4 regions of the Bacillus sp. GW823-FHT06A11 genome follow, and region 1 is predicted to be linked to each of the others. Evidence: riboswitches for the same ligand, from Rfam matches in the RefSeq annotation. Region 1 holds a riboswitch; each other region holds the start of a gene.
What was found. A riboswitch is a leader RNA that binds a small molecule or an ion and turns the genes downstream of it on or off. The one in region 1 is predicted to bind S-adenosylmethionine.

Region 2: it holds a riboswitch for S-adenosylmethionine, as region 1 does, so the genes downstream of both, AC1Q8L_RS19750 (bifunctional O-acetylhomoserine aminocarboxypropyltransferase/cysteine synthase) here and AC1Q8L_RS25230 (cyclase family protein) in region 1, are expected to answer to the same signal.
Region 3: it holds a riboswitch for S-adenosylmethionine, as region 1 does, so the genes downstream of both, AC1Q8L_RS27855 (peptide ABC transporter substrate-binding protein) here and AC1Q8L_RS25230 (cyclase family protein) in region 1, are expected to answer to the same signal.
Region 4: it holds a riboswitch for S-adenosylmethionine, as region 1 does, so the genes downstream of both, mtnW (2,3-diketo-5-methylthiopentyl-1-phosphate enolase) here and AC1Q8L_RS25230 (cyclase family protein) in region 1, are expected to answer to the same signal.

The regions. Positions count from the first base shown of each region.
Region 1 covers NZ_JBXAHS010000007.1:76,200-81,501, forward strand. The annotation lists gene AC1Q8L_RS25215 (hypothetical protein) at 168-1,433, shown strand; gene AC1Q8L_RS25220 (ATP-binding protein) at 1,571-2,797, shown strand; gene AC1Q8L_RS25225 (hypothetical protein) at 3,027-3,407, shown strand; gene AC1Q8L_RS25230 (cyclase family protein) at 3,436-4,068, opposite strand; SAM riboswitch class I at 4,154-4,266, opposite strand; gene AC1Q8L_RS25235 (PRK06851 family protein) at 4,416-5,302, shown strand, end outside.
Region 2 covers NZ_JBXAHS010000004.1:95,779-101,080, forward strand. The annotation lists gene AC1Q8L_RS19740 (YjjG family noncanonical pyrimidine nucleotidase) at 1-414, shown strand, start outside; gene AC1Q8L_RS19745 (chloride channel protein) at 460-1,689, opposite strand; SAM riboswitch class I at 2,010-2,114, shown strand; gene AC1Q8L_RS19750 (bifunctional O-acetylhomoserine aminocarboxypropyltransferase/cysteine synthase) at 2,207-3,505, shown strand; gene metA (homoserine O-acetyltransferase MetA) at 3,489-4,394, shown strand; gene AC1Q8L_RS19760 (homoserine dehydrogenase) at 4,536-5,302, shown strand, end outside.
Region 3 covers NZ_JBXAHS010000010.1:32,945-38,246, reverse strand. The annotation lists gene proC (pyrroline-5-carboxylate reductase) at 1-409, shown strand, start outside; gene AC1Q8L_RS27860 (aldo/keto reductase) at 411-1,244, shown strand; SAM riboswitch class I at 1,397-1,501, shown strand; gene AC1Q8L_RS27855 (peptide ABC transporter substrate-binding protein) at 1,634-3,274, shown strand; gene AC1Q8L_RS27850 (peptide ABC transporter substrate-binding protein) at 3,679-5,302, shown strand, end outside.
Region 4 covers NZ_JBXAHS010000002.1:721,110-726,411, reverse strand. The annotation lists gene AC1Q8L_RS12370 (carbon-nitrogen family hydrolase) at 1-88, opposite strand, end outside; gene AC1Q8L_RS12365 (pyridoxal phosphate-dependent aminotransferase) at 103-1,281, shown strand; SAM riboswitch class I at 1,346-1,451, shown strand; gene mtnW (2,3-diketo-5-methylthiopentyl-1-phosphate enolase) at 1,516-2,760, shown strand; gene mtnX (2-hydroxy-3-keto-5-methylthiopentenyl-1-phosphate phosphatase) at 2,757-3,416, shown strand; gene AC1Q8L_RS12350 (methylthioribulose 1-phosphate dehydratase) at 3,413-4,051, shown strand; gene AC1Q8L_RS12345 (1,2-dihydroxy-3-keto-5-methylthiopentene dioxygenase) at 4,029-4,541, shown strand; gene AC1Q8L_RS12340 (hypothetical protein) at 4,830-5,105, shown strand; gene AC1Q8L_RS12335 (DUF3909 family protein) at 5,141-5,302, opposite strand, start outside.

The sequences.
Region 1 (5,302 bases):
TGAAGATGAGGGGAAAAATGAATTGAATATAAACATAGTATAGTGTGATTTTTTAAAAGGTAACTTTACACTAACTTATAAAAATTGTGTACGAGCTATCTTTTTATGTATTCAATTTATTTTTTGAGGAGGAGCTGCTCAACTAATTTATTAAAGGGGTTTTGTTTGTGGAGCAGTTTCCGAATTCGTTATCAATTACATTGCTTGGTAGTGCTGGTGGAGCAGCAAAAGCAGTTTTAGCAATTTTAAATCAAGCGATAGCAAATGAAAAAGATCCAATTTATGAAGTATTAAAGAATGCCAAATTTCATTTGGTGGATATAAAACAAAAAGATAGGACTTATTATGATGAGTTGTTTTCGAATTTGAAAAGTCAATTATATTTATATGAAATAAACCTTCAAAATGTAGTGGAATTTAAACAACATTTAAAAGAAAAAAGAACGAGTGTTGTGATTGATGTTTCAGGGGCAGATACAATTAGAGTATTAAGCTGCTGTAATGAACTAGGAATTTGTTATATTAACTCAGCCTTGGAAAATGAGGCAGTAGATCAGGACGATAGCTTAATCGGCTTTCAGCTTACGGAAAGATATACAAGGTTTGAGAAGGAGAAAGAGAAATTTACAAATACAAAAGCGATTATAGGTTCAGGTATGAATCCAGGTGTTGTTCAATGGATGGTTGTTGAGCTTATGAAGGAACGACCAAGTGAAAGGCCAAGAGCATGTTATATTGTAGAACATGACACATCGTTTTTGAATGATACAGCACTTATAAAGCCACATACACTTTATGCTTCATGGGCAGTAGAGCGATTTTTAGATGAAGCAATCTGGAGTTATCCGATGTATATGAGTCATCATCGTCCTCTTTACTTTTATGAAGATGTATATGCTTCAGAGTATAAAGTGAAGTTAGGAGAAAAAGAATTCTATGGTTGTTTAATGCCACATGAGGAAGTATTAATTTTAGGGAAAAACTTTAATATGGAAGTTGGTTTTCTTTACCGAATTAATGAGTATACAACAAATATAATTAGACAGAACTTAGATCAAGTAGAAGATTTATGGAACTGGAATCGTAAAGTGTTTAATCCAGCGGAAGAAGAGGTTGCTGGAGAGGACTTGGTCGGTGTGTTACTCGTTTATGAAAATAGTGAGACATATATGTATAATGTGATGAATAGTAGCCAAGTTTTTCGTAAATATAAAACGAATGCAACGTATTTTCAAGTAGGGTGCGGGATTTATGCGGGCTTGTCCAGTTTACTTTTAGATCAATTTGAACAAGGTGCTTATTATGTTGAGGAGTTGTTATTAAATACAGAAAGTAAGTACGGTGAGTATTTAAATTTATATATGAAGGATTTTGTAATAGGGCATAATAATTTTACGGATGGATTGTTACATGACAGGGTAAGATGGATGTAAGTTGTTACCAAAAGGAAGGAGAGATCTCCTTCCTTTCATTATTATAAGGTTAAATATTGCCCTGAAAGCAATTTCATACTTATACTTTAAGGAGATAACAATGAAAGTTTTTTGTATCGATCAAGGGGAGTTTTTATATGAATAAATACAAGAGCTTGATTTATGAAGAAAGAAGAGCCTTAAAGGTATTTATATTATTATTTTATATTATATTCTTTTTATATGACGCTATATATTATTTTGTATATCCTGCTATGAATATTAGTGGAACAGCGGTAGGTTGGCCAGAAGGTAGTCTTGGGATAGGTGTGCCTATATTTGTAATAGCATTATTTCCTATTTCTATATATCTTCAAAAAAGAGGGTATGTATATTCTGTAAAATATTTATTTTTATTTGGGTACATGTTTATCAATCTTGTGAATAATTTAATGATTTATTTGCGAACGGATAGACCTTTTGAACATGGTAGTATGGTAGAAATGTTATTAATTTTATTTGCCCCAGTTTTCGTGAATAGAAAATACTTTTATTTAGTGTCCTTTAGTGTAATTGGAAAGTACGTATTTTTCACATTGCTATTACAAGATTTAAAAGTGGTAATTCCACTTGTTTTATGTATATTCTATTTCATTATTTCACATTCTTTATTAAAACGATTTCAATCTTATGTAAGAACAGTGGTTGAAATGATGAACAATATGAAAGAGACGGAAAATTTAGCTGTGATTGGGACTATGTCTACAACAATTGCCCATGAAATTCGAAATCCGCTAACAGCGTTAAAAGGGTTTACGCAAATGCAAAAAGAAAGAAATCCAACTGATACGATGAGCTACGACATTATGCTACAAGAAATTGAAAGGGTTAATGGATTTGTTAGTGAATTGATGTTGTTAGGAAAACCAAAGCCAACAAATTATGAAAGGTGTAATATACGAGACATCCTTCTATATGTTGTGCATCTAATGGAAAGTTATGCAACGCAATATAGAGTTAAATGTCATTTACAAGTAGATGGGAATTTACCGGCTATAAACGGTGATGACAAGCAATTAAAACAAGTGTTATTAAATATCATTAAAAATGGAATAGAATCAATGCCAGAGGGTGGAGAAATTCATATTCGTGCATATCAAAAAACGCAAGGACATTTGTGTATTTCTGTTGAAGACCAAGGATTTGGTATAGAGAATGAGAAGTTAGAAAAAATCGGCAAGGCGTTTTACACAACAAAGGAGACTGGCACAGGACTTGGGTTAATGATTACATATAAAATTATTAAGGAACATCAAGGGAGTATCACGATCCAAAGTAGTCTAGGAGTAGGAACGAAAGTAGAAATTTTTCTGCCGACCGTTTAATGTATTGGGAGAAAAGATTTTTCAGAAAAGTGTTCTTGTTGTGTAAATATAAACATTTTATAAAATGTTTCAAGAAGGGTTTTTTTTATAAAATACTTCGTTTATAATGGAGGAAAATATCGACATGAGATTGATTGCTCATGTAACGGTTCAGTAGTGTTATGAAAAGATAAGAAGGGGTGCACGCGCATCCTTTTTTCTATGCAGATATTATGAAAGAGGTGGTATGATGGAATTAACATTAAATTCGACTGTATGTTTACACACGATTCAATTTCGAAAAGAGCAAAAGAATTATATTGTAAAAGATACAATTACAGGAGAAAAATATGAAATGCCGCCACTTTGGATTGATGCATTGGCAATGATGCGTGACGGTTTTTTATTGGGAGAAATTGAGGAGAAATTAAAAGAAGAGTATCCATCCGAAGAAGTGAATATGTTAGCATTCACGAGGCAACTGTTAGAACTAGAACTTGTTGAAATGGTAGATGGAGAAGAGATAGCTTGCACAAAGAAGAAAGAGATAGATTGTTTAGCTTGGGTGCGTCCTCGTGTGGAACAATTCTTTCTTAATTTAAATAGAAAATATAGAAGCAAAGACCAATAGTGGCCTTTGCTTTTTTTATAGGCTGTGTTTAAAAAATAACAGCAAATGCTCTTGCGAAAGCACCGTCACTATTTTTAATTTTTAAAGGTGCTGCTGAGAAAAAGAAACGTTTTGTTTCGATAGCATCTAGATTTGTTAAGTTTTCAATTAAGTAAATATTATTCCCTAGTAATATGTGATGAATCGGTGATGTTTCTGTTGTGACTTCATCAGGAGAAATGAAATCTAAACCGATAGATTTTACTTTTAATCGCACTAGTTCTTTAGCTAATTCTTCAGAAAGATAAAATGCTTCCTTCTCATAAGCCTCTGTATTCCATTTTGTGGATAGATTAGAATGAAAAATAACAATATCACCTTCTTTTATGTCAGTATTATGCAATACTGCCTTAGGTAATTTTCGCTCTTGAATATGTGTTACATCTATAAGAACAGCTTCACCTACAAATTGATCCAGCGGTAATTGATCGATGGTCGTTGCGCCTGAAATAAAATGCGCAGGAGCATCACAATGCGTGCCAACATGAACGACAGAATGAAAATCTGTAACTTGATAGCCTGATTCTTCAACACTTGTAACAGCTTCTAGTTGTATTTTAGGTGTTCCAGGAAATTGAGACATATTATTTTCAAATGTTTGCGATAGATCAATTACTTTCATTTTACATACCTCCAATATATGTTTTTCAAATAATAAAAAGCTCATCCTTCAGTATCAAGAAAGATGAGCTTTACATGCTAGTTGAGTTTTATCTTCCAAAATGCAATGCATTTTGCAGGAATTAGCACCTATTCAGTTTGTATAAACTGAGGTTGCTGGGCTTCAAAGGGCCGGTCCCTCTGCCTCTCTTGATAAAGAAGTATTCAGTTTTTAAAATCGGAATTTTCCGATAGTTAAATTGTAATTCATTTCCTTTTTTCGTGCAATACAAAATAGGTATTCACCCAAATAAAGCTGCTCGCATATTGTAGCTTATGTAAATAGAATGCTGCGAAGGAGTGAGTGCAGTGACAGGAAATGTATTAAATTATTATGCTGGTGGTAATACAGCTAGGGGATTTCACAATTTATACGAAGAGAATTTAAAAGGATTAGACAGATTATTTATCTTAAAGGGTGGCCCAGGAACGGGAAAATCTTCTTTAATAAAGGCAATAGGTCGTGAATGGATTGAAAAAGGATATGATATTGAATTTTTACATTGTTCTTCTGATAATAAATCGGTTGATGGTGTAATTATCCCAAAATTAAAAGTAGGAATTGTTGATGGGACATCGCCGCATGTTATTGAGCCAAAAATGCCAGGAGTTGTTGAAGAGTATATAAATTTAGGAATTGCTTGGGACTCAGATAAACTAAGAAAGCAGAAGTTAGAAATTGAAAGATTTGTTTCAGAAGCAAGCAAAGCTTTTCAGTCTGCTTACGTACGTTTTAAAGAGGCATTGGTTATACATGATGAGTGGGAGAAGATATATATTGATAATATAGATTTTAATAAAGCAAATGAACTAACCAATCAGCTAATCCAGAAATTATTTGCAGATAAAAGCGGGAGACAATCGCTTGTAAAACATCGTTTTTTAGGAGCTGCTACACCGAAAGGAGCAGTTGATTTTGTTCCTAATTTAACAGAAGGGTTACCACATCGTTATTTTATAAAAGGGCGCCCAGGCTCTGGAAAATCAACGATGCTCAAAAAGTTAGCTAAGGCAGCTGAAGAAAAAGGGTTTGAAGTTGAAGTATATCATTGCGGATTTGACCCGAATAGTCTTGATATGGTTATCGTAAGAGAATTAGGATTTGCAATTTTTGATAGCACCGCACCACATGAATATTTTCCAAGTCGCGAGGGTGATGAAATTATTGATATGTATGCCCTTATTGTTACGCCAGG
Region 2 (5,302 bases), on a different contig from region 1:
TTAGAAGAAGGAAATCAACTCATGCAAGGTGCGTTTGAATTTATAAATCAAATTCAAGGGGAGTATGAGTTGTATATAGTGACAAATGGTGTTTCTAAGACGCAAGATAAACGTTTGCGTAATGCAGGGTTACATTCATTGTTTAAAGATGTTTTTGTTTCGGAAGATACAGGTTTTCAAAAGCCGATGAAAGAGTATTTTGATTATGTTTTTGAACGGATTCCTAACTTTGCACCTGAAGAAGGGCTGATTATTGGGGATTCATTAAGCGCGGATATTAAAGGTGGATATGTAGCGGGAATTGATACTTGTTGGTTTAATCCAGAAAGGAAGTTAAATGATAGTGGGATTATACCGACATATGAAGTGCATAATTTTGAGGAGTTAGAAGCGTTATTAAAGCAGCATGTGTAATAAAAAAATAGACAGTGGAGCTTTCGTCTCCAATGTCTATTTTTGTTAATTTGTATTTTCGTTATGTTTTGGGAGTGGAAAGGCATTCCCGATAGCAGCTGCACCAAGCATTGGCAATAGTAAATTAAGCGGGAAAAACATAAGTAATAGTAATGTTATAGCTATTGGCTTTCGTAACGCATAGCTCGAAATTGCTGTCGTTACGATAGCAACGGATGCTACTGGATCTATAGGAAGAATAGATGCTATAGCGTATCCAATACTTGATCCGGAAAATATAATTGGGAATATATGTCCACCCCGCCACCCTGTGTTCAAACAAACGGCAGTAATACACAACTTTAAAATCCCTGAAAGAAGTAGTATCCAAAAAGATAAATGGCTCCATTCAACAACTAACTCTTTTAATTGATGTTCCCCTGAAAATAATGTGTACGGAAGAAAAGTTCCTGCAATTCCTAATAAAATGCCACCGATAATTCCGAGTGTCAGCTTGTATTCCCTAAAAGGGTGAATTAACTTCTCTAATGTGAATTCTAACTTGAAATAAAAGAAACCAACTATAGCACCTATACTAGCAAGTGGAAGAAATGCGATCCATTCATTGAAAGAAAGTGCACCTTCCCCGAAATCAACAATAAAGGATCCACGATTATCGAGTTTACTCAGTAGTAAATAAACAGAAAAACCTGCGAAAGTAGTAGCTAAGTATACAATTGCCTTTTTTCCTTTAGAAAAAGCAGCAATTTGTTCCCCCTCATTTTCATTCGGTGCTAAATAACCGAATAATGGTGCGTTAAAAATGACACTTAAAGTAGCGCCAATTCCAATCTCGGTTAGCTCATTCATACCCTTTAAGGCAAATTTAAAGCGATCCCCTACCCATGTGCACAGTCCGCCTATAATTCCAACTAGTGCGGCTTCTGGACCAAGACTAGCTCCGAAAATTAAAACAATAATCGCTGTTAAAGTAGCCTGATGGACAAAGCGATATTCGATTCGACCAGTTTTTTTATATTCAGTCATCACTTCAGGCATAAGGCGTGGATATATACCGAAATATTTTTGTGATAGACCAACGAGGACCCCGCCAATTATTGTTACGCAAAGGGTGTAATAAGAGGGATAAGAGAGAACTTCAGGCAGGTATCTCCAAATAAAGTGGATTCCAATATTTATTGTGACTAAAAATAACCAGACTGTAGCTCCTACTATAGATCCTAGAAGAATGCCATATAGAGCAAGTATGTACTGCATATCTTTTTTATTTGTCATGTTATACCTCCGTTATGTAAATCTCAGTAGGGAAAAAGTGAAATATACTAGTGGAAAATGGATTGAATATATATAGTATCTTTTTGAGAGGACCGCCTATTCAACATATAGGCTGAATTTTAGAGAATTTGAATTTATAGGTTAAATTACTTATTTAATTTTATAGACTGATTTGAGTTTTTTAAAGGTCTTTTTTGAAATAGACTAGAATATATTTCTTTTGTTGCTTTATATGAAACTGTTAACATTTATTTTAGAACATTCAGAAAAACTGTTTGACATTAGGAAATTATTGCTATAAAATCAACGGTAATTGCATAGTCTTATCAAGAAAAGGTGGAGGGACAGGCCCGATGAAACCTTGGCAACAGCCGTATAACGGAATTGTGCCAAATCCTGCAGGTAGTAATCCTGAGAGATAAGAAAGAGCCTTTAGAGCGTGTTTTCAAACTGCTCCTTTCTTGTTTTCAGGAAGGGGGCAGTTTTTTATTTTGTATAAAAGAAAGGAGAATGAGAGATGGGAGAATCATGGGGAAAAGGAACGATTTGTGTGCAAGGTGGCTATACGCCAAAGAATGGTGAACCACGTGTTTTACCACTTTATCAAAGCACAACGTATAAATACGATACTTCGGATGATTTAGCAGCTCTATTTAACTTAGAGGCAGAAGGATATATTTATACGCGTATTGGAAACCCTACTCTAGCCGCATTTGAGCAGAAGTTATCAGATTTAGAAGGCGGTGTAGGAGCTGTTGCAACGGCTTCTGGGCAAGCAGCTATTATGCTCGCAGTTTTAAATATTTGTAGTAGTGGGGATCATTTACTTTGCTCTTCAACTGTTTACGGGGGAACGTTTAATTTATTTGGGGTGAGTTTACGTAAGCTTGGCATTGATGTTACGTTCTTTAATCCAAATTTAACGGCAGATGAAATTACGGCACTTGCTAACGATAAGACGAAACTTATCTATGCAGAATCATTAGGAAATCCAGCGATGAATGTTTTAAATTTCAAAGAATTTTCAGCTGCCGCTAAAGAATTAGAGGTACCTTTTATCGTTGATAATACATTAGCAACTCCTTATTTATGCCAAGCGTTTGAATATGGGGCAAATATTATTGTTCATTCTACGACTAAATATATCGATGGGCATGCGAGCTCTTTAGGCGGTATTGTAATTGACGGTGGAAACTTTGATTGGACAAATGGAAAATATCCTGAGCTTGTTGAACCAGATCCAAGTTATCACGGTGTAAGTTACGTTCAAAACTTTGGTGCAGCAGCATATATTGTGAAAGCACGTGTTCAACTATTAAGAGATTATGGAAATTGTATGAGCCCATTCAATGCATATATTAGCAATATTGGCTTAGAGACTTTGCATTTACGAATGGAGCGTCATAGCGAAAATGCTCTGGCAGTTGCTAAGTGGCTTGCTAATCATGAACGTATTGAATGGGTGAATTATCCGGGATTAGATAGTAATGAAAATTACTCGTTAGCACAAAAGTATTTGAAAAAAGGTGCTAGTGGGGTTTTAACATTTGGTATTAAAGGGGGATTAGAAGCAGCAAAAGAATTTATCGCAAATGTAAAACTAGCAACTCTTGTAACGCACGTAGCTGATGCACGAACTTGCGTTATACATCCCGCTAGTACGACGCATAGACAATTAAATGCTGAAGATCAGCGTTTAGCTGGTGTTACATCTGATTTAATTCGTTTATCGGTTGGTATAGAAGATGTTTCTGATATTATTGCAGATTTGGAAGCAGCTCTAGTTGGAGGCAAAACACATGCCGATCATAATTGATAAAGATTTACCGGCTCGCAAAGTGTTGCAAAAAGAAAATATTTTTGTAATGACGAAGGAGCGAGCAGAAACACAAGATATACGCGCTTTGAAAATTGCTATATTAAATTTAATGCCAACGAAGCAAGATACAGAGGCACAATTACTTCGCTTAATTGGAAACACACCGTTGCAATTAGATGTTCATTTACTTCATATGGAATCACATCTGTCTCGTAATGTAGCGCAGAACCATTTAACGAGCTTTTATAAAACGTTTCGTGATATTGAAAATGAAAAATTTGATGGGCTCATTATTACAGGAGCACCAGTTGAAACTCTTTCTTTTGAAGAAGTAGATTATTGGGAAGAGCTTAAACGTATTATGGAGTATTCAAAAACGAATGTAACATCTACGCTCCATATTTGCTGGGGGGCACAGGCTGGTTTGTACTATCATTATGGTGTTCCAAAGTATCCCCTTAAGGAAAAAATGTTCGGTGTATTTGAACATGAGGTTTGCGAGCAACATGTGAAATTGTTACAAGGATTTGATGAATTGTTTTTTGCTCCGCATTCTCGTCATACAGAAGTACGAGAGAATGATATTAGAGAAGTGAAAGAATTAACATTGTTAGCAAACTCTGAAGAAGCAGGTGTTCACCTTGTTATTGGGCCAGAAGGAAGGCAAGTTTTTGCCCTTGGACATAGCGAATATAGTTGTGAGACGTTAAAACAAGAATACGAACGAGATCGTGACAAGGGATTAAATATTGATGTGCCAAAAAACTATTTTAAACATAATAATCCAGATGAAAAGCCGCTTGTTAGGTGGAGGAGTCATGGTAATTTATTGTTTTCTAATTGGTTGAATTATTACGTGTATCAAGAAACCCCTTATATATTGTAAAGAAAGATTGTGTAACACGTGGCAACGTTTTCCTTGTAAAGATTAACTTATATTTTTCCGAATGTTCAAAATACATTGTTTTTCAGATTTTTTACTCATATAATTTCATCTAAACACAATTTTTGAGGGGTGGACAGTACTATGAAAGAAATTCAAGTTGGGTTATTAGGTCTTGGGACAGTTGGCAGTGGTGTGGTTCGTATTATTACGGATCATCAAGAACGACTCATACACCAAGTAGGTTGTCCAGTTAAGGTAACGAAAGTATTAGTGCAAAACATTGAGAAAGAGAGAGAGGTAGAGGTACCTTCTACTCTATTAACACAAGATGCAAATGAAATTTTAGATAATCCAAATATTGATGTTGTCATCGAAGTGATGGGTGGCATTGATGATGCAAAATCATATATTTTACAAGCTTTAAAAAGCGGAAAGCATGTTGTAACTGCAAATAAAGACTTAATGGCATTACATGGAGCTGAATTATTAGCGACAGCAAAAGATAATAAGGCTGATTTATTCTATGAGGCGAGTGTGGCAGGAGGAATTCCAATTTTACGCAGTATCGTAGAAGGACTTTCTTCAGATCTTATTACGAAAGTAATGGGAATTGTAAATGGAACGACAAATTTTATTTTGACGAAAATGTCAGACGAAGGGAGAGCATATAACGACGTGTTAAAAGAAGCCCAACAACTTGGATTTGCAGAAGCAGATCCAACATCAGACGTAGAAGGTTTAGATGCAGCAAGAAAAATGACGATTTTAGCTACTCTCGGTTTCTCTACAAATGTAGAGCTTGGAGATGTGAAAGTAAAAGGGATTACCTCTATTACAGAGGAAGATATTGAATACAGTAAGAGCTTAGGTTATACAATTAAATTAATCGGTCTTGCAAAACGAGATGG
Region 3 (5,302 bases), on a different contig from region 1:
CTCCTTATATACAACGGGACAATCAGTAACCGAGATGCATCAAGAAACCCTGCAACTGCTTTTAAGAGGTATTGGTACTTCGCAACTTTGTACTGAGGAAGAAGTTCATCAGCTTACTGCAGTTACTGGAAGTGCACCAGCCTTCCTTTATTACTTTGCTGAAAGCTTAATTGAAGCAACAAAAAGTTATGGAGTCGATGAAGAAACCGCAAAACATCTTGTCATTCAAATGATTTCTGGCTCTGCTTCTATGCTCGAGCAAACGCAAAATCCAGCTAACCTCCGCGAACAAGTAACAACGCCAGGTGGTTCCACAGCTGAGGGTCTCAAAACTTTATACGAATATAATTTTTCAGAGGCAATTCAAAAAGCAGTAGAAGCAACAAACAAAAAAGCTAGGGGGAAATAATATGATTTTAACAAGTTTAAAAGACTATACAACATTACATAACGGTGTAAAAATGCCTTGGTTTGGTTTAGGTGTTTTTAAAGTAGAAGATGGTTCAGAAGTAATTGATTCTGTAAAAGCAGCAATTAAAAATGGCTACCGCAGCATCGATACTGCAGCAATCTATCAAAATGAAGAAGGCGTTGGACAAGCGATTCGTGAATCCGGTGTTTCACGTGAAGAATTATTTATTACCTCAAAAGTATGGAATAGCGATCAAGGATATGAAACAACACTTCAAGCATTTGAAACTACATTAGAGAAATTAGGTCTAGAATATTTAGATTTATATTTAGTACATTGGCCTGTAAAAGGGAAATATACTGAATCATGGAAAGCATTAGAAAAACTTTATAAAGATGGCCGTGTTCGCGCTATCGGCGTGAGTAATTTCCACATTCACCACTTACAAGACGTATTTGAAATTGCTGAAATTAAGCCAATGGTCAACCAAGTGGAATACCACCCACGTTTAGCACAAGAAGAGCTACATGCATTCTGTAAAGAACATACTATCCAGCTTGAAGCTTGGTCACCATTAATGCAAGGACAACTACTAGATAATCCAACGTTACAAGAAATTGCGACAAAATATAATAAATCAACTGCGCAAATTATTTTACGCTGGGATTTACAAAACGAAGTTGTAACAATCCCTAAATCAATTAAAGAACATCGCATTATTGAAAATGCAAACATCTTCGACTTTGAATTAAGTGCTGATGATATGAAAGCAATTCAAGCTTTAAATGAAGATCGTCGCGTTGGTCCAGATCCAGATAACTTTAACTTCTAGTAGAAAAACCACTGCCATATGCAGTGGTTTTTCTGTTTAAGAAAACTGAAAATTTAAACTATATTCCATTTGGTTGACACTTCATTATTCAAGGTGTAAGATTTTGAATTATCAAAGAAACACAAAAATTAATAAAATTTATTCGTTTACTCATTGTATCAAGAGAGGTGGAGGGACTGGCCCTTTGAAACCTCGGCAGCAGGTTCATTTTGAATACTGTGCCACTTCCTGCAAGCTTTATGCTTGAAAGATAGAATGAGGGACTTCGTTTATATACGGGTGCATAACTTGTACGTAAAAATCCCTCTTTCTCAATATGAAAAGAGGGATTTTTTATTTTTCATTTCCCTCATCATCATCCAAACTTAATTATTTAGGAGGAAAATCAAATGAAAAAGAAGTTTGTACCCGGTATTGCATCAGTTGTAGGAGTAAGTATTTTATTAACTGGTTGCGGTAGTTATAAAAACGAAGCAAGCGGAGCAAATGCAAAAGACGAGGCACCTAGTAAACAGGTTTTAAACTTATCTTCACCTACTGAAATACGAACAATGGATACGGCTCGTGCTACAGATACTGATTCTGGTCAAGTAATGAGAAACGTATTTGAAGGTTTGTATAATCTTGGTGAAGGTAACAAACCTGTTCCTGGTGTTGCAAAATCTCATGAAGTAAGTGGCGATAAAACGAAATACACATTCCATTTGCGAGATTCAAAATGGTCAAACGGCACTCCTGTTACAGCGAAAGATTTTGTGTTCGCTTGGCAACGTGCCGTAGATCCAGCAACAGCCTCTGAATATGCATTTCTATTCTTTGATATTAAAAATGCAACAAAAATTAACAACAAAGAACTTCCAGCCGACCAACTTGGTGTAAAAGCAGTTGATGACCATACGTTTGAGGTAGAATTGGAGCGTCCTGTTCCGTATTTTATTAGCTTAACAGCGTTCCCAACATTTCTACCAATTAACGAGGAATTCTTTAAAGCACAAGGTGATAAGTACGCTTTAGAAGATAATACAATCTTGTACAATGGAGCTTTTACACTAAGCGATTGGAAGCACGAACAAAGCTTTAAATTTAAGAAGAACCCTACTTATTGGGATAAAGATACTGTCAAACTAGAAGAAATCAATTTTAACGTCGTAAAAGAAAAATCAACAGAAGTAAATTTATTCGAGTCAAAACAATTAGATCGTATAAAACTAACATCTGACTTCGTTGATAAATATAAAAAAGATGCTAACTTTAAAGAACGTCCAAATGTAGGCGTACAATTTTTACGCATGAATCAACACAACAAAGTACTTCAAAACGTTTCTGCACGCCAAGCAATCGATCAAACAATTGATAGAAAATCCTTTGTAAATACGTTATTAAATGATGGCTCTACACCAACATTTGGTCTCGTTCCAAAAAACTTTGCAAAAGGACCTGAAGGAAAAGACTTCCGTACTGTAAACGGCGATTTAACAAAAGTTGATACAAAATCTGCACAAGAATTATGGAAAAAAGCTAAACAAGAGCTTGGTTCTGAAAAGATAACATTAGAATTATTAACGAGTGATGCTGACCTTGATAAGAAAACTGGTGAATTCTTAAAAGGGCAACTAGAAAAGAATCTAGATGGATTAACAGTAAATATAAAACCGCAACCGCGTAAGCAACAAGTTTCGCTTTTATTAAAAGGTGACTACGAAATCGGAATTGACGGCTGGAGCCCTGACTTTGCGGATCCAATTACATTCCTTGAGCTATTTACAACGAATAACCCTTATAACTTAGATCATTACTCTAATAAGGAATTCGATGAAACAATAGCAAAAGTGAAAACAACTTTAGCTGGTGATGAAAAAGCTCGCTGGGAAGCATTACTAGAATCCGAGAAAATATTATTTAAAGACTCTGTTATCGCTCCTCTTTACCAAAAAGGCGAATCTTATTTAGAACGTTCTTATGTGAAAGGAATTGTGCAAGTAGACTTTGCGGGTCAATTAAACTTCAAGTGGGCAAAAATTGAAAAATAAAGTAAAACCGTAATAAGTGGGGGTTCTTCATCCCCACTTATTATTAGCCCACACCAATTGTTTTTTTAGCAAAATATATTAAAAGCAGGTTCTCTCACACAAGAGAATCTACTTTTTTAATATATTATTCCAAGAAATTAACATTCTATTTTTATTATTGACATATAGTTCTTTCCAGTGTTAATATTCTAAATAATCAAAGAAACAAAATATTTCACCATCAAAATATAATGTCTACTAAGTTGAAACATATAACGATAGATTATAGCTCGACATGTATATACATATAGAACACCTGATTACCTATAAACAAATATTTATAATAGGTTCTATCTCCTTCTATAGCTACTTCAAGACATGGACATTATGACGTTACGAACAACACATTTAGGGAGGAACGAACAATGAAGAAAAAAGTTGTACCTGTTGTTGCATCTGTTTTAGGGGCAAGTCTATTACTAACTGCTTGCGGGGGAAATAAAGATAATGCAGGCGGAGCGAAAGCAAACGATAAAGTACCTGATAAACAAGCAATTAACTTATCATTCGCTTCAGAAATTCCAACAATGGATGTTGCAAAAGCAACGGATGGGGAATCCATGAATGTAATGCGCAATGTTTTTGAAGGTTTATATGCAATGGGAGAAGATAATAAACCGATTCCTGGTGTTGCTGAGTCGGTTGACATTAGTCCCGATAAAACAAAATATACATTCCATCTGCGTGATTCAAAATGGTCAAACGGTACTCCTGTTACAGCAAAGGACTTCGTCTTTGCTTGGCAACGTGCCGTAAATCCTGATACAGCAGCTGAATACGCATTCTTATTCTTCGATGTACAGAATGCGAAACAAATAAACCAAAAACAATTACCAATTGATCAACTAGGGGTCAAAGCTGTTGATGACAAAACGTTAGAAGTACAACTAGACCGTCCTGTTCCTTACTTCTTAAGCTTAACGACATTCTCAACATTCTTGCCAATTAATGAAGAGTACTTAAAGTCTCAGGGCGATAAATACGGTTTAGAAACAAATCATTTAATTTACAACGGTGCTTTCACATTAGATAACTGGAAACACGAACAAAGTTTCCAATTGAAGAAAAATCCTAACTATTGGGATGCTAAAACGGTAAAATTAGAAGAAATCAACTTCAATGTCGTTAAAGATAAGTCTACAGAAGTGAACTTATATGATTCAGGACAAATTGATCGCGTTGCTTTAACTGCAGAGTTTGTTGATAAATATAAGAGCGATCCAAACTTCAAGGAACGCGCTGAAGTCGGCATTCAATTCTTACGACTAAATCAGAAAAATGAAACATTAAAAAATCAACATGCACGCCTTGCTATTAACGGCGCAATGAATAAAAAGGCTTACGTAGAAACAATTTTAAATAACGGTGCTATTCCAGCTGAAGGAATGGTTCCTGCGAAATTTGCAAAGAGTCCAGAAGGCAATGACTTCCGTAAAGAAAATGGAAATCTAGTCAAGGATGATGTGAAAACAGCGAAAGAAAACTGGAAAAAAGCAAAACAAGAACTTGGTACTGACAAAGTAACAATCGAACTATTAACAAGTGACAATGCTTTAGCTAAAAAGACTGGTGAATATTTAAAAGGTGAGTTAGAAAAGAACTTAGATGGATTAACAGTGAATTTAAAACCGCAACCACGTAAACAACAGTTGAAACTACTATTAAGTGGTGACTATGAAATTGGTATTGACGGCTGGGGCCCTGACTTCGCTGATCCAATTACATTCTTAGATTTATTTACAACAGATAGTGCTTATAACTTCGATAAGTACTCTAACAAAGAGTACGATGAGCTCATTCATAAAGTGAAAACAGATTTAGCTGGCGATGAAAAAGCACGCTTTGAAGCAATGAAGCAAGCTGAAAAAATTCTATTACAAGACGGCGCTGTCGCTCCTTTATACCAACAAGGTCGTTCTTACTTACAACGCTCTTTCATTAAAGGACTTGTAACGACTGACTTCGGCGGTGAATTTAACTACAGGTGGA
Region 4 (5,302 bases), on a different contig from region 1:
TCATTTTTTCAGCCCCATTCTTATTTTTTTCTTTACAAAATACTGGAAAGATTATATCATTTGTCACTAGAATTGTAACAACTTTCAAAAGAGGTGGAAAGTATGAAATTATTTCAACCTTCTGAGATAGTAACATCATTGCCAACACAATTTTTCGCTTCACTTGTTGCAAAAGTTAACAAAGTCGTTGCAGCTGGTCACGATGTTATTAATCTAGGTCAAGGTAATCCAGATCAACCAACACCGCAGCATATCGTAAAAGCTTTACAAGATGCTGCCGAAAAGACCATTCATCATAAATATCCGCCATTTCGCGGACATGAAAGCTTAAAGGAAGCCGTGACTACATTCTATAAACGTGAATACGGCGTCGAATTAAACCCAAAAACTGAAGTTGCTATTTTGTTTGGTGGGAAGGCTGGACTAGTAGAATTACCAATTTGTTTTACAAATCCTGGTGATACAATTCTCGTTCCGGATCCAGGCTATCCAGATTATTTATCTGGGGTTGCCTTAGCAAAGGCACACTTTGAAACCATGCCGCTTATTGCAGAAAATCATTTTTTACCGGATTATAAAAAAATTGACGACTCTATCGCTGAACGGGCAAAGTTAATGTTTTTAAACTATCCAAATAACCCTACAGGTGCTACTGCATCAAAAGATTTTTTTGATACAACCATTCATTTTGCTAATAAACATAATATATTAGTTGTTCACGATTTCGCTTACGGTGCTATCGGATTTGATGGTCAAAAACCTGTTAGTTTCTTGCAAGCAGATGGTTCGAAAGATATAGGAATTGAAATTTACACGTTATCAAAAACTTTCAATATGGCTGGCTGGCGTATTGCTTTTGCAGTTGGAAATGAAAGTGTCATCGAAACCATTAACCTATTGCAAGATCATATGTATGTTAGTATTTTTGGTGCAATTCAAGATGCTGCTCGCGAAGCACTATTAAGTTCACAGTCTTGTGTAGTAGATCTTGTAAATAGTTACGAATCTCGGAGAAACGCTCTTATTTCAGCTTGTCACTCAATTGGTTGGAATGTAGACATTCCAACCGGATCATTCTTTGCATGGCTTCCTGTACCAGAAGGTTATACATCCGAGCAATTTTCTGATATTTTACTAGAAAAAGCACACGTTGCAGTTGCTCCTGGTGTTGGATTTGGTGAACATGGCGAAGGGTATGTCCGTGTTGGTCTCTTGCATACAGAAGATAGATTACGAGAAGCCATTAATCGAATTGATAAATTAAATTTTTTCAAAAAGTAATTGACAACATGAAAAATATCTGACAAAATTCAGTTATCTTAAAAATTTAAACATTTCTAAATACTTCTTATCAAGAGCAGGTGGAGGGACGAGCCCGACGAAACCCGGCAACCGATCTACAATCGTAGACACGGTGCTAATTCTCGCAGCATTATGCTGACAGATAAGGAGCTGGTTGTAAAAAAACCTCTCCTTAGCTGAGAGGTTTTTTTATTTAACTAGGAGGTTATAACAATGAGCGGAATTATAGCGACGTATTTAATCCATGATGATTCACATAACTTAGAAAAAAAAGCTGAGCAAATTGCTCTTGGTTTAACAATTGGCTCTTGGACTCATTTGCCACAATTATTGCAAGAACAATTAAAGCAACATAAAGGCAACGTCATTCATATTGAGGAATTAGCTGAACATGAACATACGAATTCGTATTTACGTAAAAAAGTAGAACGCGGAATTATTAAAATCGAATATCCGTTATTAAACTTCAGTCCAGATTTACCAGCAATTTTAACGACTACATTTGGAAAGCTATCCCTTGATGGCGAAGTAAAATTAATTGACTTAACTTTTTCAGAAGAATTGAAAGAACATTTTCCTGGTCCAAAATTCGGGATAGATGGGATTCGAAACCTTTTACAAGTGCATGATCGTCCCCTTTTAATGAGTATTTTTAAAGGAATGATTGGACGAAATATTGGGTATTTAAAAACGCAATTACGTGATCAAGCAAGTGGTGGTGTAGATATAGTAAAAGATGATGAAATATTATTTGAAAATGCATTAACACCACTTACGAAACGCATTGTATCTGGAAAAGAAGTTTTACAATCCGTATATGAAACATACGGACATAAAACGTTATATGCCGTAAATTTAACAGGACGAACTTTTGATTTAAAAGAAAATGCGAAACGTGCAGTGCAAGCTGGAGCTGATATTCTATTATTTAACGTATTTGCTTACGGACTAGATGTACTGCAATCACTTGCAGAAGATGATGAAATCCCAGTTCCTATTATGGCACACCCTGCTGTAAGTGGTGCTTATTCAGCATCTAAGTTATATGGAATTTCATCTCCATTATTACTCGGAAAGCTACTACGCTATGCTGGGGCTGACTTTTCATTATTCCCATCTCCATACGGAAGTGTTGCGCTAGAAAAAGAGGAAGCTCTTGCTATCTCAAAATATTTAACTGAAGACGATGCATTTTTCAAGAAGAGCTTTTCTGTTCCATCTGCTGGTATTCACCCTGGTTTCGTTCCCTTTATTGTACGAGATTTCGGTAAAGATGTTGTTATTAATGCTGGCGGCGGGATACATGGACATCCAAATGGAGCGCAAGGCGGTGGTAAAGCTTTCCGTACTGCAATTGATGCTACTTTGCAAAATAAACCACTCCATGAAGTAGATGACATAAATTTGCATAGTGCACTACAAATATGGGGAAATCCCTCTCATGAGGTGAAATTATGAGTATTCAAGTATTTTGTGATTTCGATGGCACGATTACAAATAATGATAACATTATGTCCATTATGGAAAAATTCGCACCACCAGAAGCTGAAGAAGTAAAGAATAGAATTTTATCACAAGAGCTATCTATTCAAGAAGGTGTTTCTCAATTATTTCGATTAATACCTACTCATCTGCACGATGAAATTATTCAATTTTTAATAGAAACTGCTGAAATTCGTAATGGTTTTCATGAATTTATACAATTTGTAAATGAAAATAACATTTCTTTTTACGTTATATCAGGTGGAATGGATTTCTTCGTCTATCCACTCTTACAAGGACTCATTCCAAAAGAGCAAATTTACTGTAATGAAACAGATTTTTCAAATGAATACATTACGGTGAATTGGCCTCATCCTTGTGATCATCATTGTCAAAATCATTGCGGATTATGTAAATCATCACTCATCCGTAAATTGAGTGATACGAATGACTTCCATATTGTGATTGGAGATTCAATTACTGATTTACAAGCTGCGAAACAAGCAGATAAAGTATTTGCTCGTGACTTCCTTATTACAAAGTGTGAAGAGAATTATATTGCTTATACACCGTTTGAAACATTCCATGATATTCAAAATGAATTAAAACATTTGTTGGAGGTGAAATCATGAAACAACTTTTTCGTCAATGGTATGACTTAAGCGAGATAAAAAAAGAATTAACAACTCGAAATTGGTTCCCAGCAACAAGTGGTAATATTTCTATAAAAGTTAGTCATGAGCCACTTACTTTTCTCATTACAGCAAGCGGTAAAGATAAAACAAAAACCACTCCAGATGATTTTCTATTAGTAGATCATGTAGGAGTTCCCGTTTTAGAGACTGAATTACGCCCTTCAGCAGAAACAATATTGCATACACATATTTATAACAATACGAATGCCGGGTGCGTACTTCATGTTCATACAACTGATAATAATGTCATCACAAATTTATATAGTGATGCAGTTACCCTTCAAAATCAAGAAATTATTAAAGCTCTCGATATTTGGGAAGAAGGGGCAACAATTCACATTCCTATTATCGAAAACCATGCCCATATCCCAACGCTTGGAGAAAACTTCCGAAAGCATATACAAGGTGATTCGGGAGCGGTATTAATCCGTAACCACGGTATTACCGTATGGGGCCGAGATAGCTTTGATGCAAAGAAGAGATTAGAAGCTTATGAGTTTTTATTCCAATTTCATATAAAACTATTATCAATTCAAGGAGGCGTTTCTAATGGCGCAAATTCGTATTCATGAAGTAAATACTCGTATTGAAAATGAAGTGGAAGTATCTAAATTTCTACAAGAGGAAGGCGTTTTATATGAGAAATGGAATATTTCTAAACTTCCTACTCATTTAAATGAAAATTATTCTTTAACAGATGAAAACAAAGCTGAAATATTAGCTGTTTTTTCAAAAGAAATCGCTGATGTTTCAGCACGTCGAGGTTATAAAGCACATGATGTAATTTCACTTTCAAATAGCACACCTAACCTTGACGAATTATTAATTAATTTCCAAAAAGAACATCATCATACAGACGACGAAGTCCGCTTTATCGTCAGTGGTCATGGCATTTTCGCTATTGAAGGCAAAGATGGGAAATTCTTTGATGTTGAACTTGAGCCAGGCGATCTAATATCTGTTCCAGAAAATGCAAGACATTATTTTACCTTGCAAGATGATCGTCAAGTTGTAGCTATTCGTATTTTTGTAACAACTGAAGGCTGGGTTCCAATCTATTAAGGTAGTTAGTTGAATAAAAGGACTTGGATCCCCTTTTCCAAACTTTTATTCACTCTACATATATACATCCTCCTATGGAACAGGCTTATTTCACTTTTGAAATAAGCCTGATTTTTTATTTACTCAAAAGTACCATTTCATCACAAATTTAACGCCTTGATTTTTCAAGTGTATTTTTTGAACATTTATTGAACATTTATTGAAATCTTTCTGAAAATTCTGTTTTAAATGTGATATACTACAATTAACTAAGAAGGAAAATAATATCGCAAACAGAGGGGGATAATCATGAGCTTACTTATCGCACTTATACTTGGAGTTACATGTGGAGCATTTCCTGTTATTTTAGGAGCTATTATGGAAGAGTTAGAAATTGGTGTTTTAGGATTTGTCGCATCTTGTGTAAGCGCTTTATTATTTGGTTTATTCGGCGCTATTCCTGTTTCAATTCTGTGTGCTTTTTATATAATACGCCATGCTCGTACAAAACAATTTGGTCCTAATCACATCGCACAAATTATCCCATTCCCGGTTGAACGATGTCGCCGCGCTTCTAACTTATAATGACTAAATAAATAAAAGTCCTCAAATGAGGACTTTTATTTATTTTCTTCTAGAAATTGAAACAATTCTTGTAGATGTAGGGCATCTTCACCATAGCTAACAGATACATGAAATATACCGTCAATCTCAGCTTGCATATAAAGATCCACTCCATCACGATCATATTTCAATGCCAAATAAAACTCCATTTCTTCTAA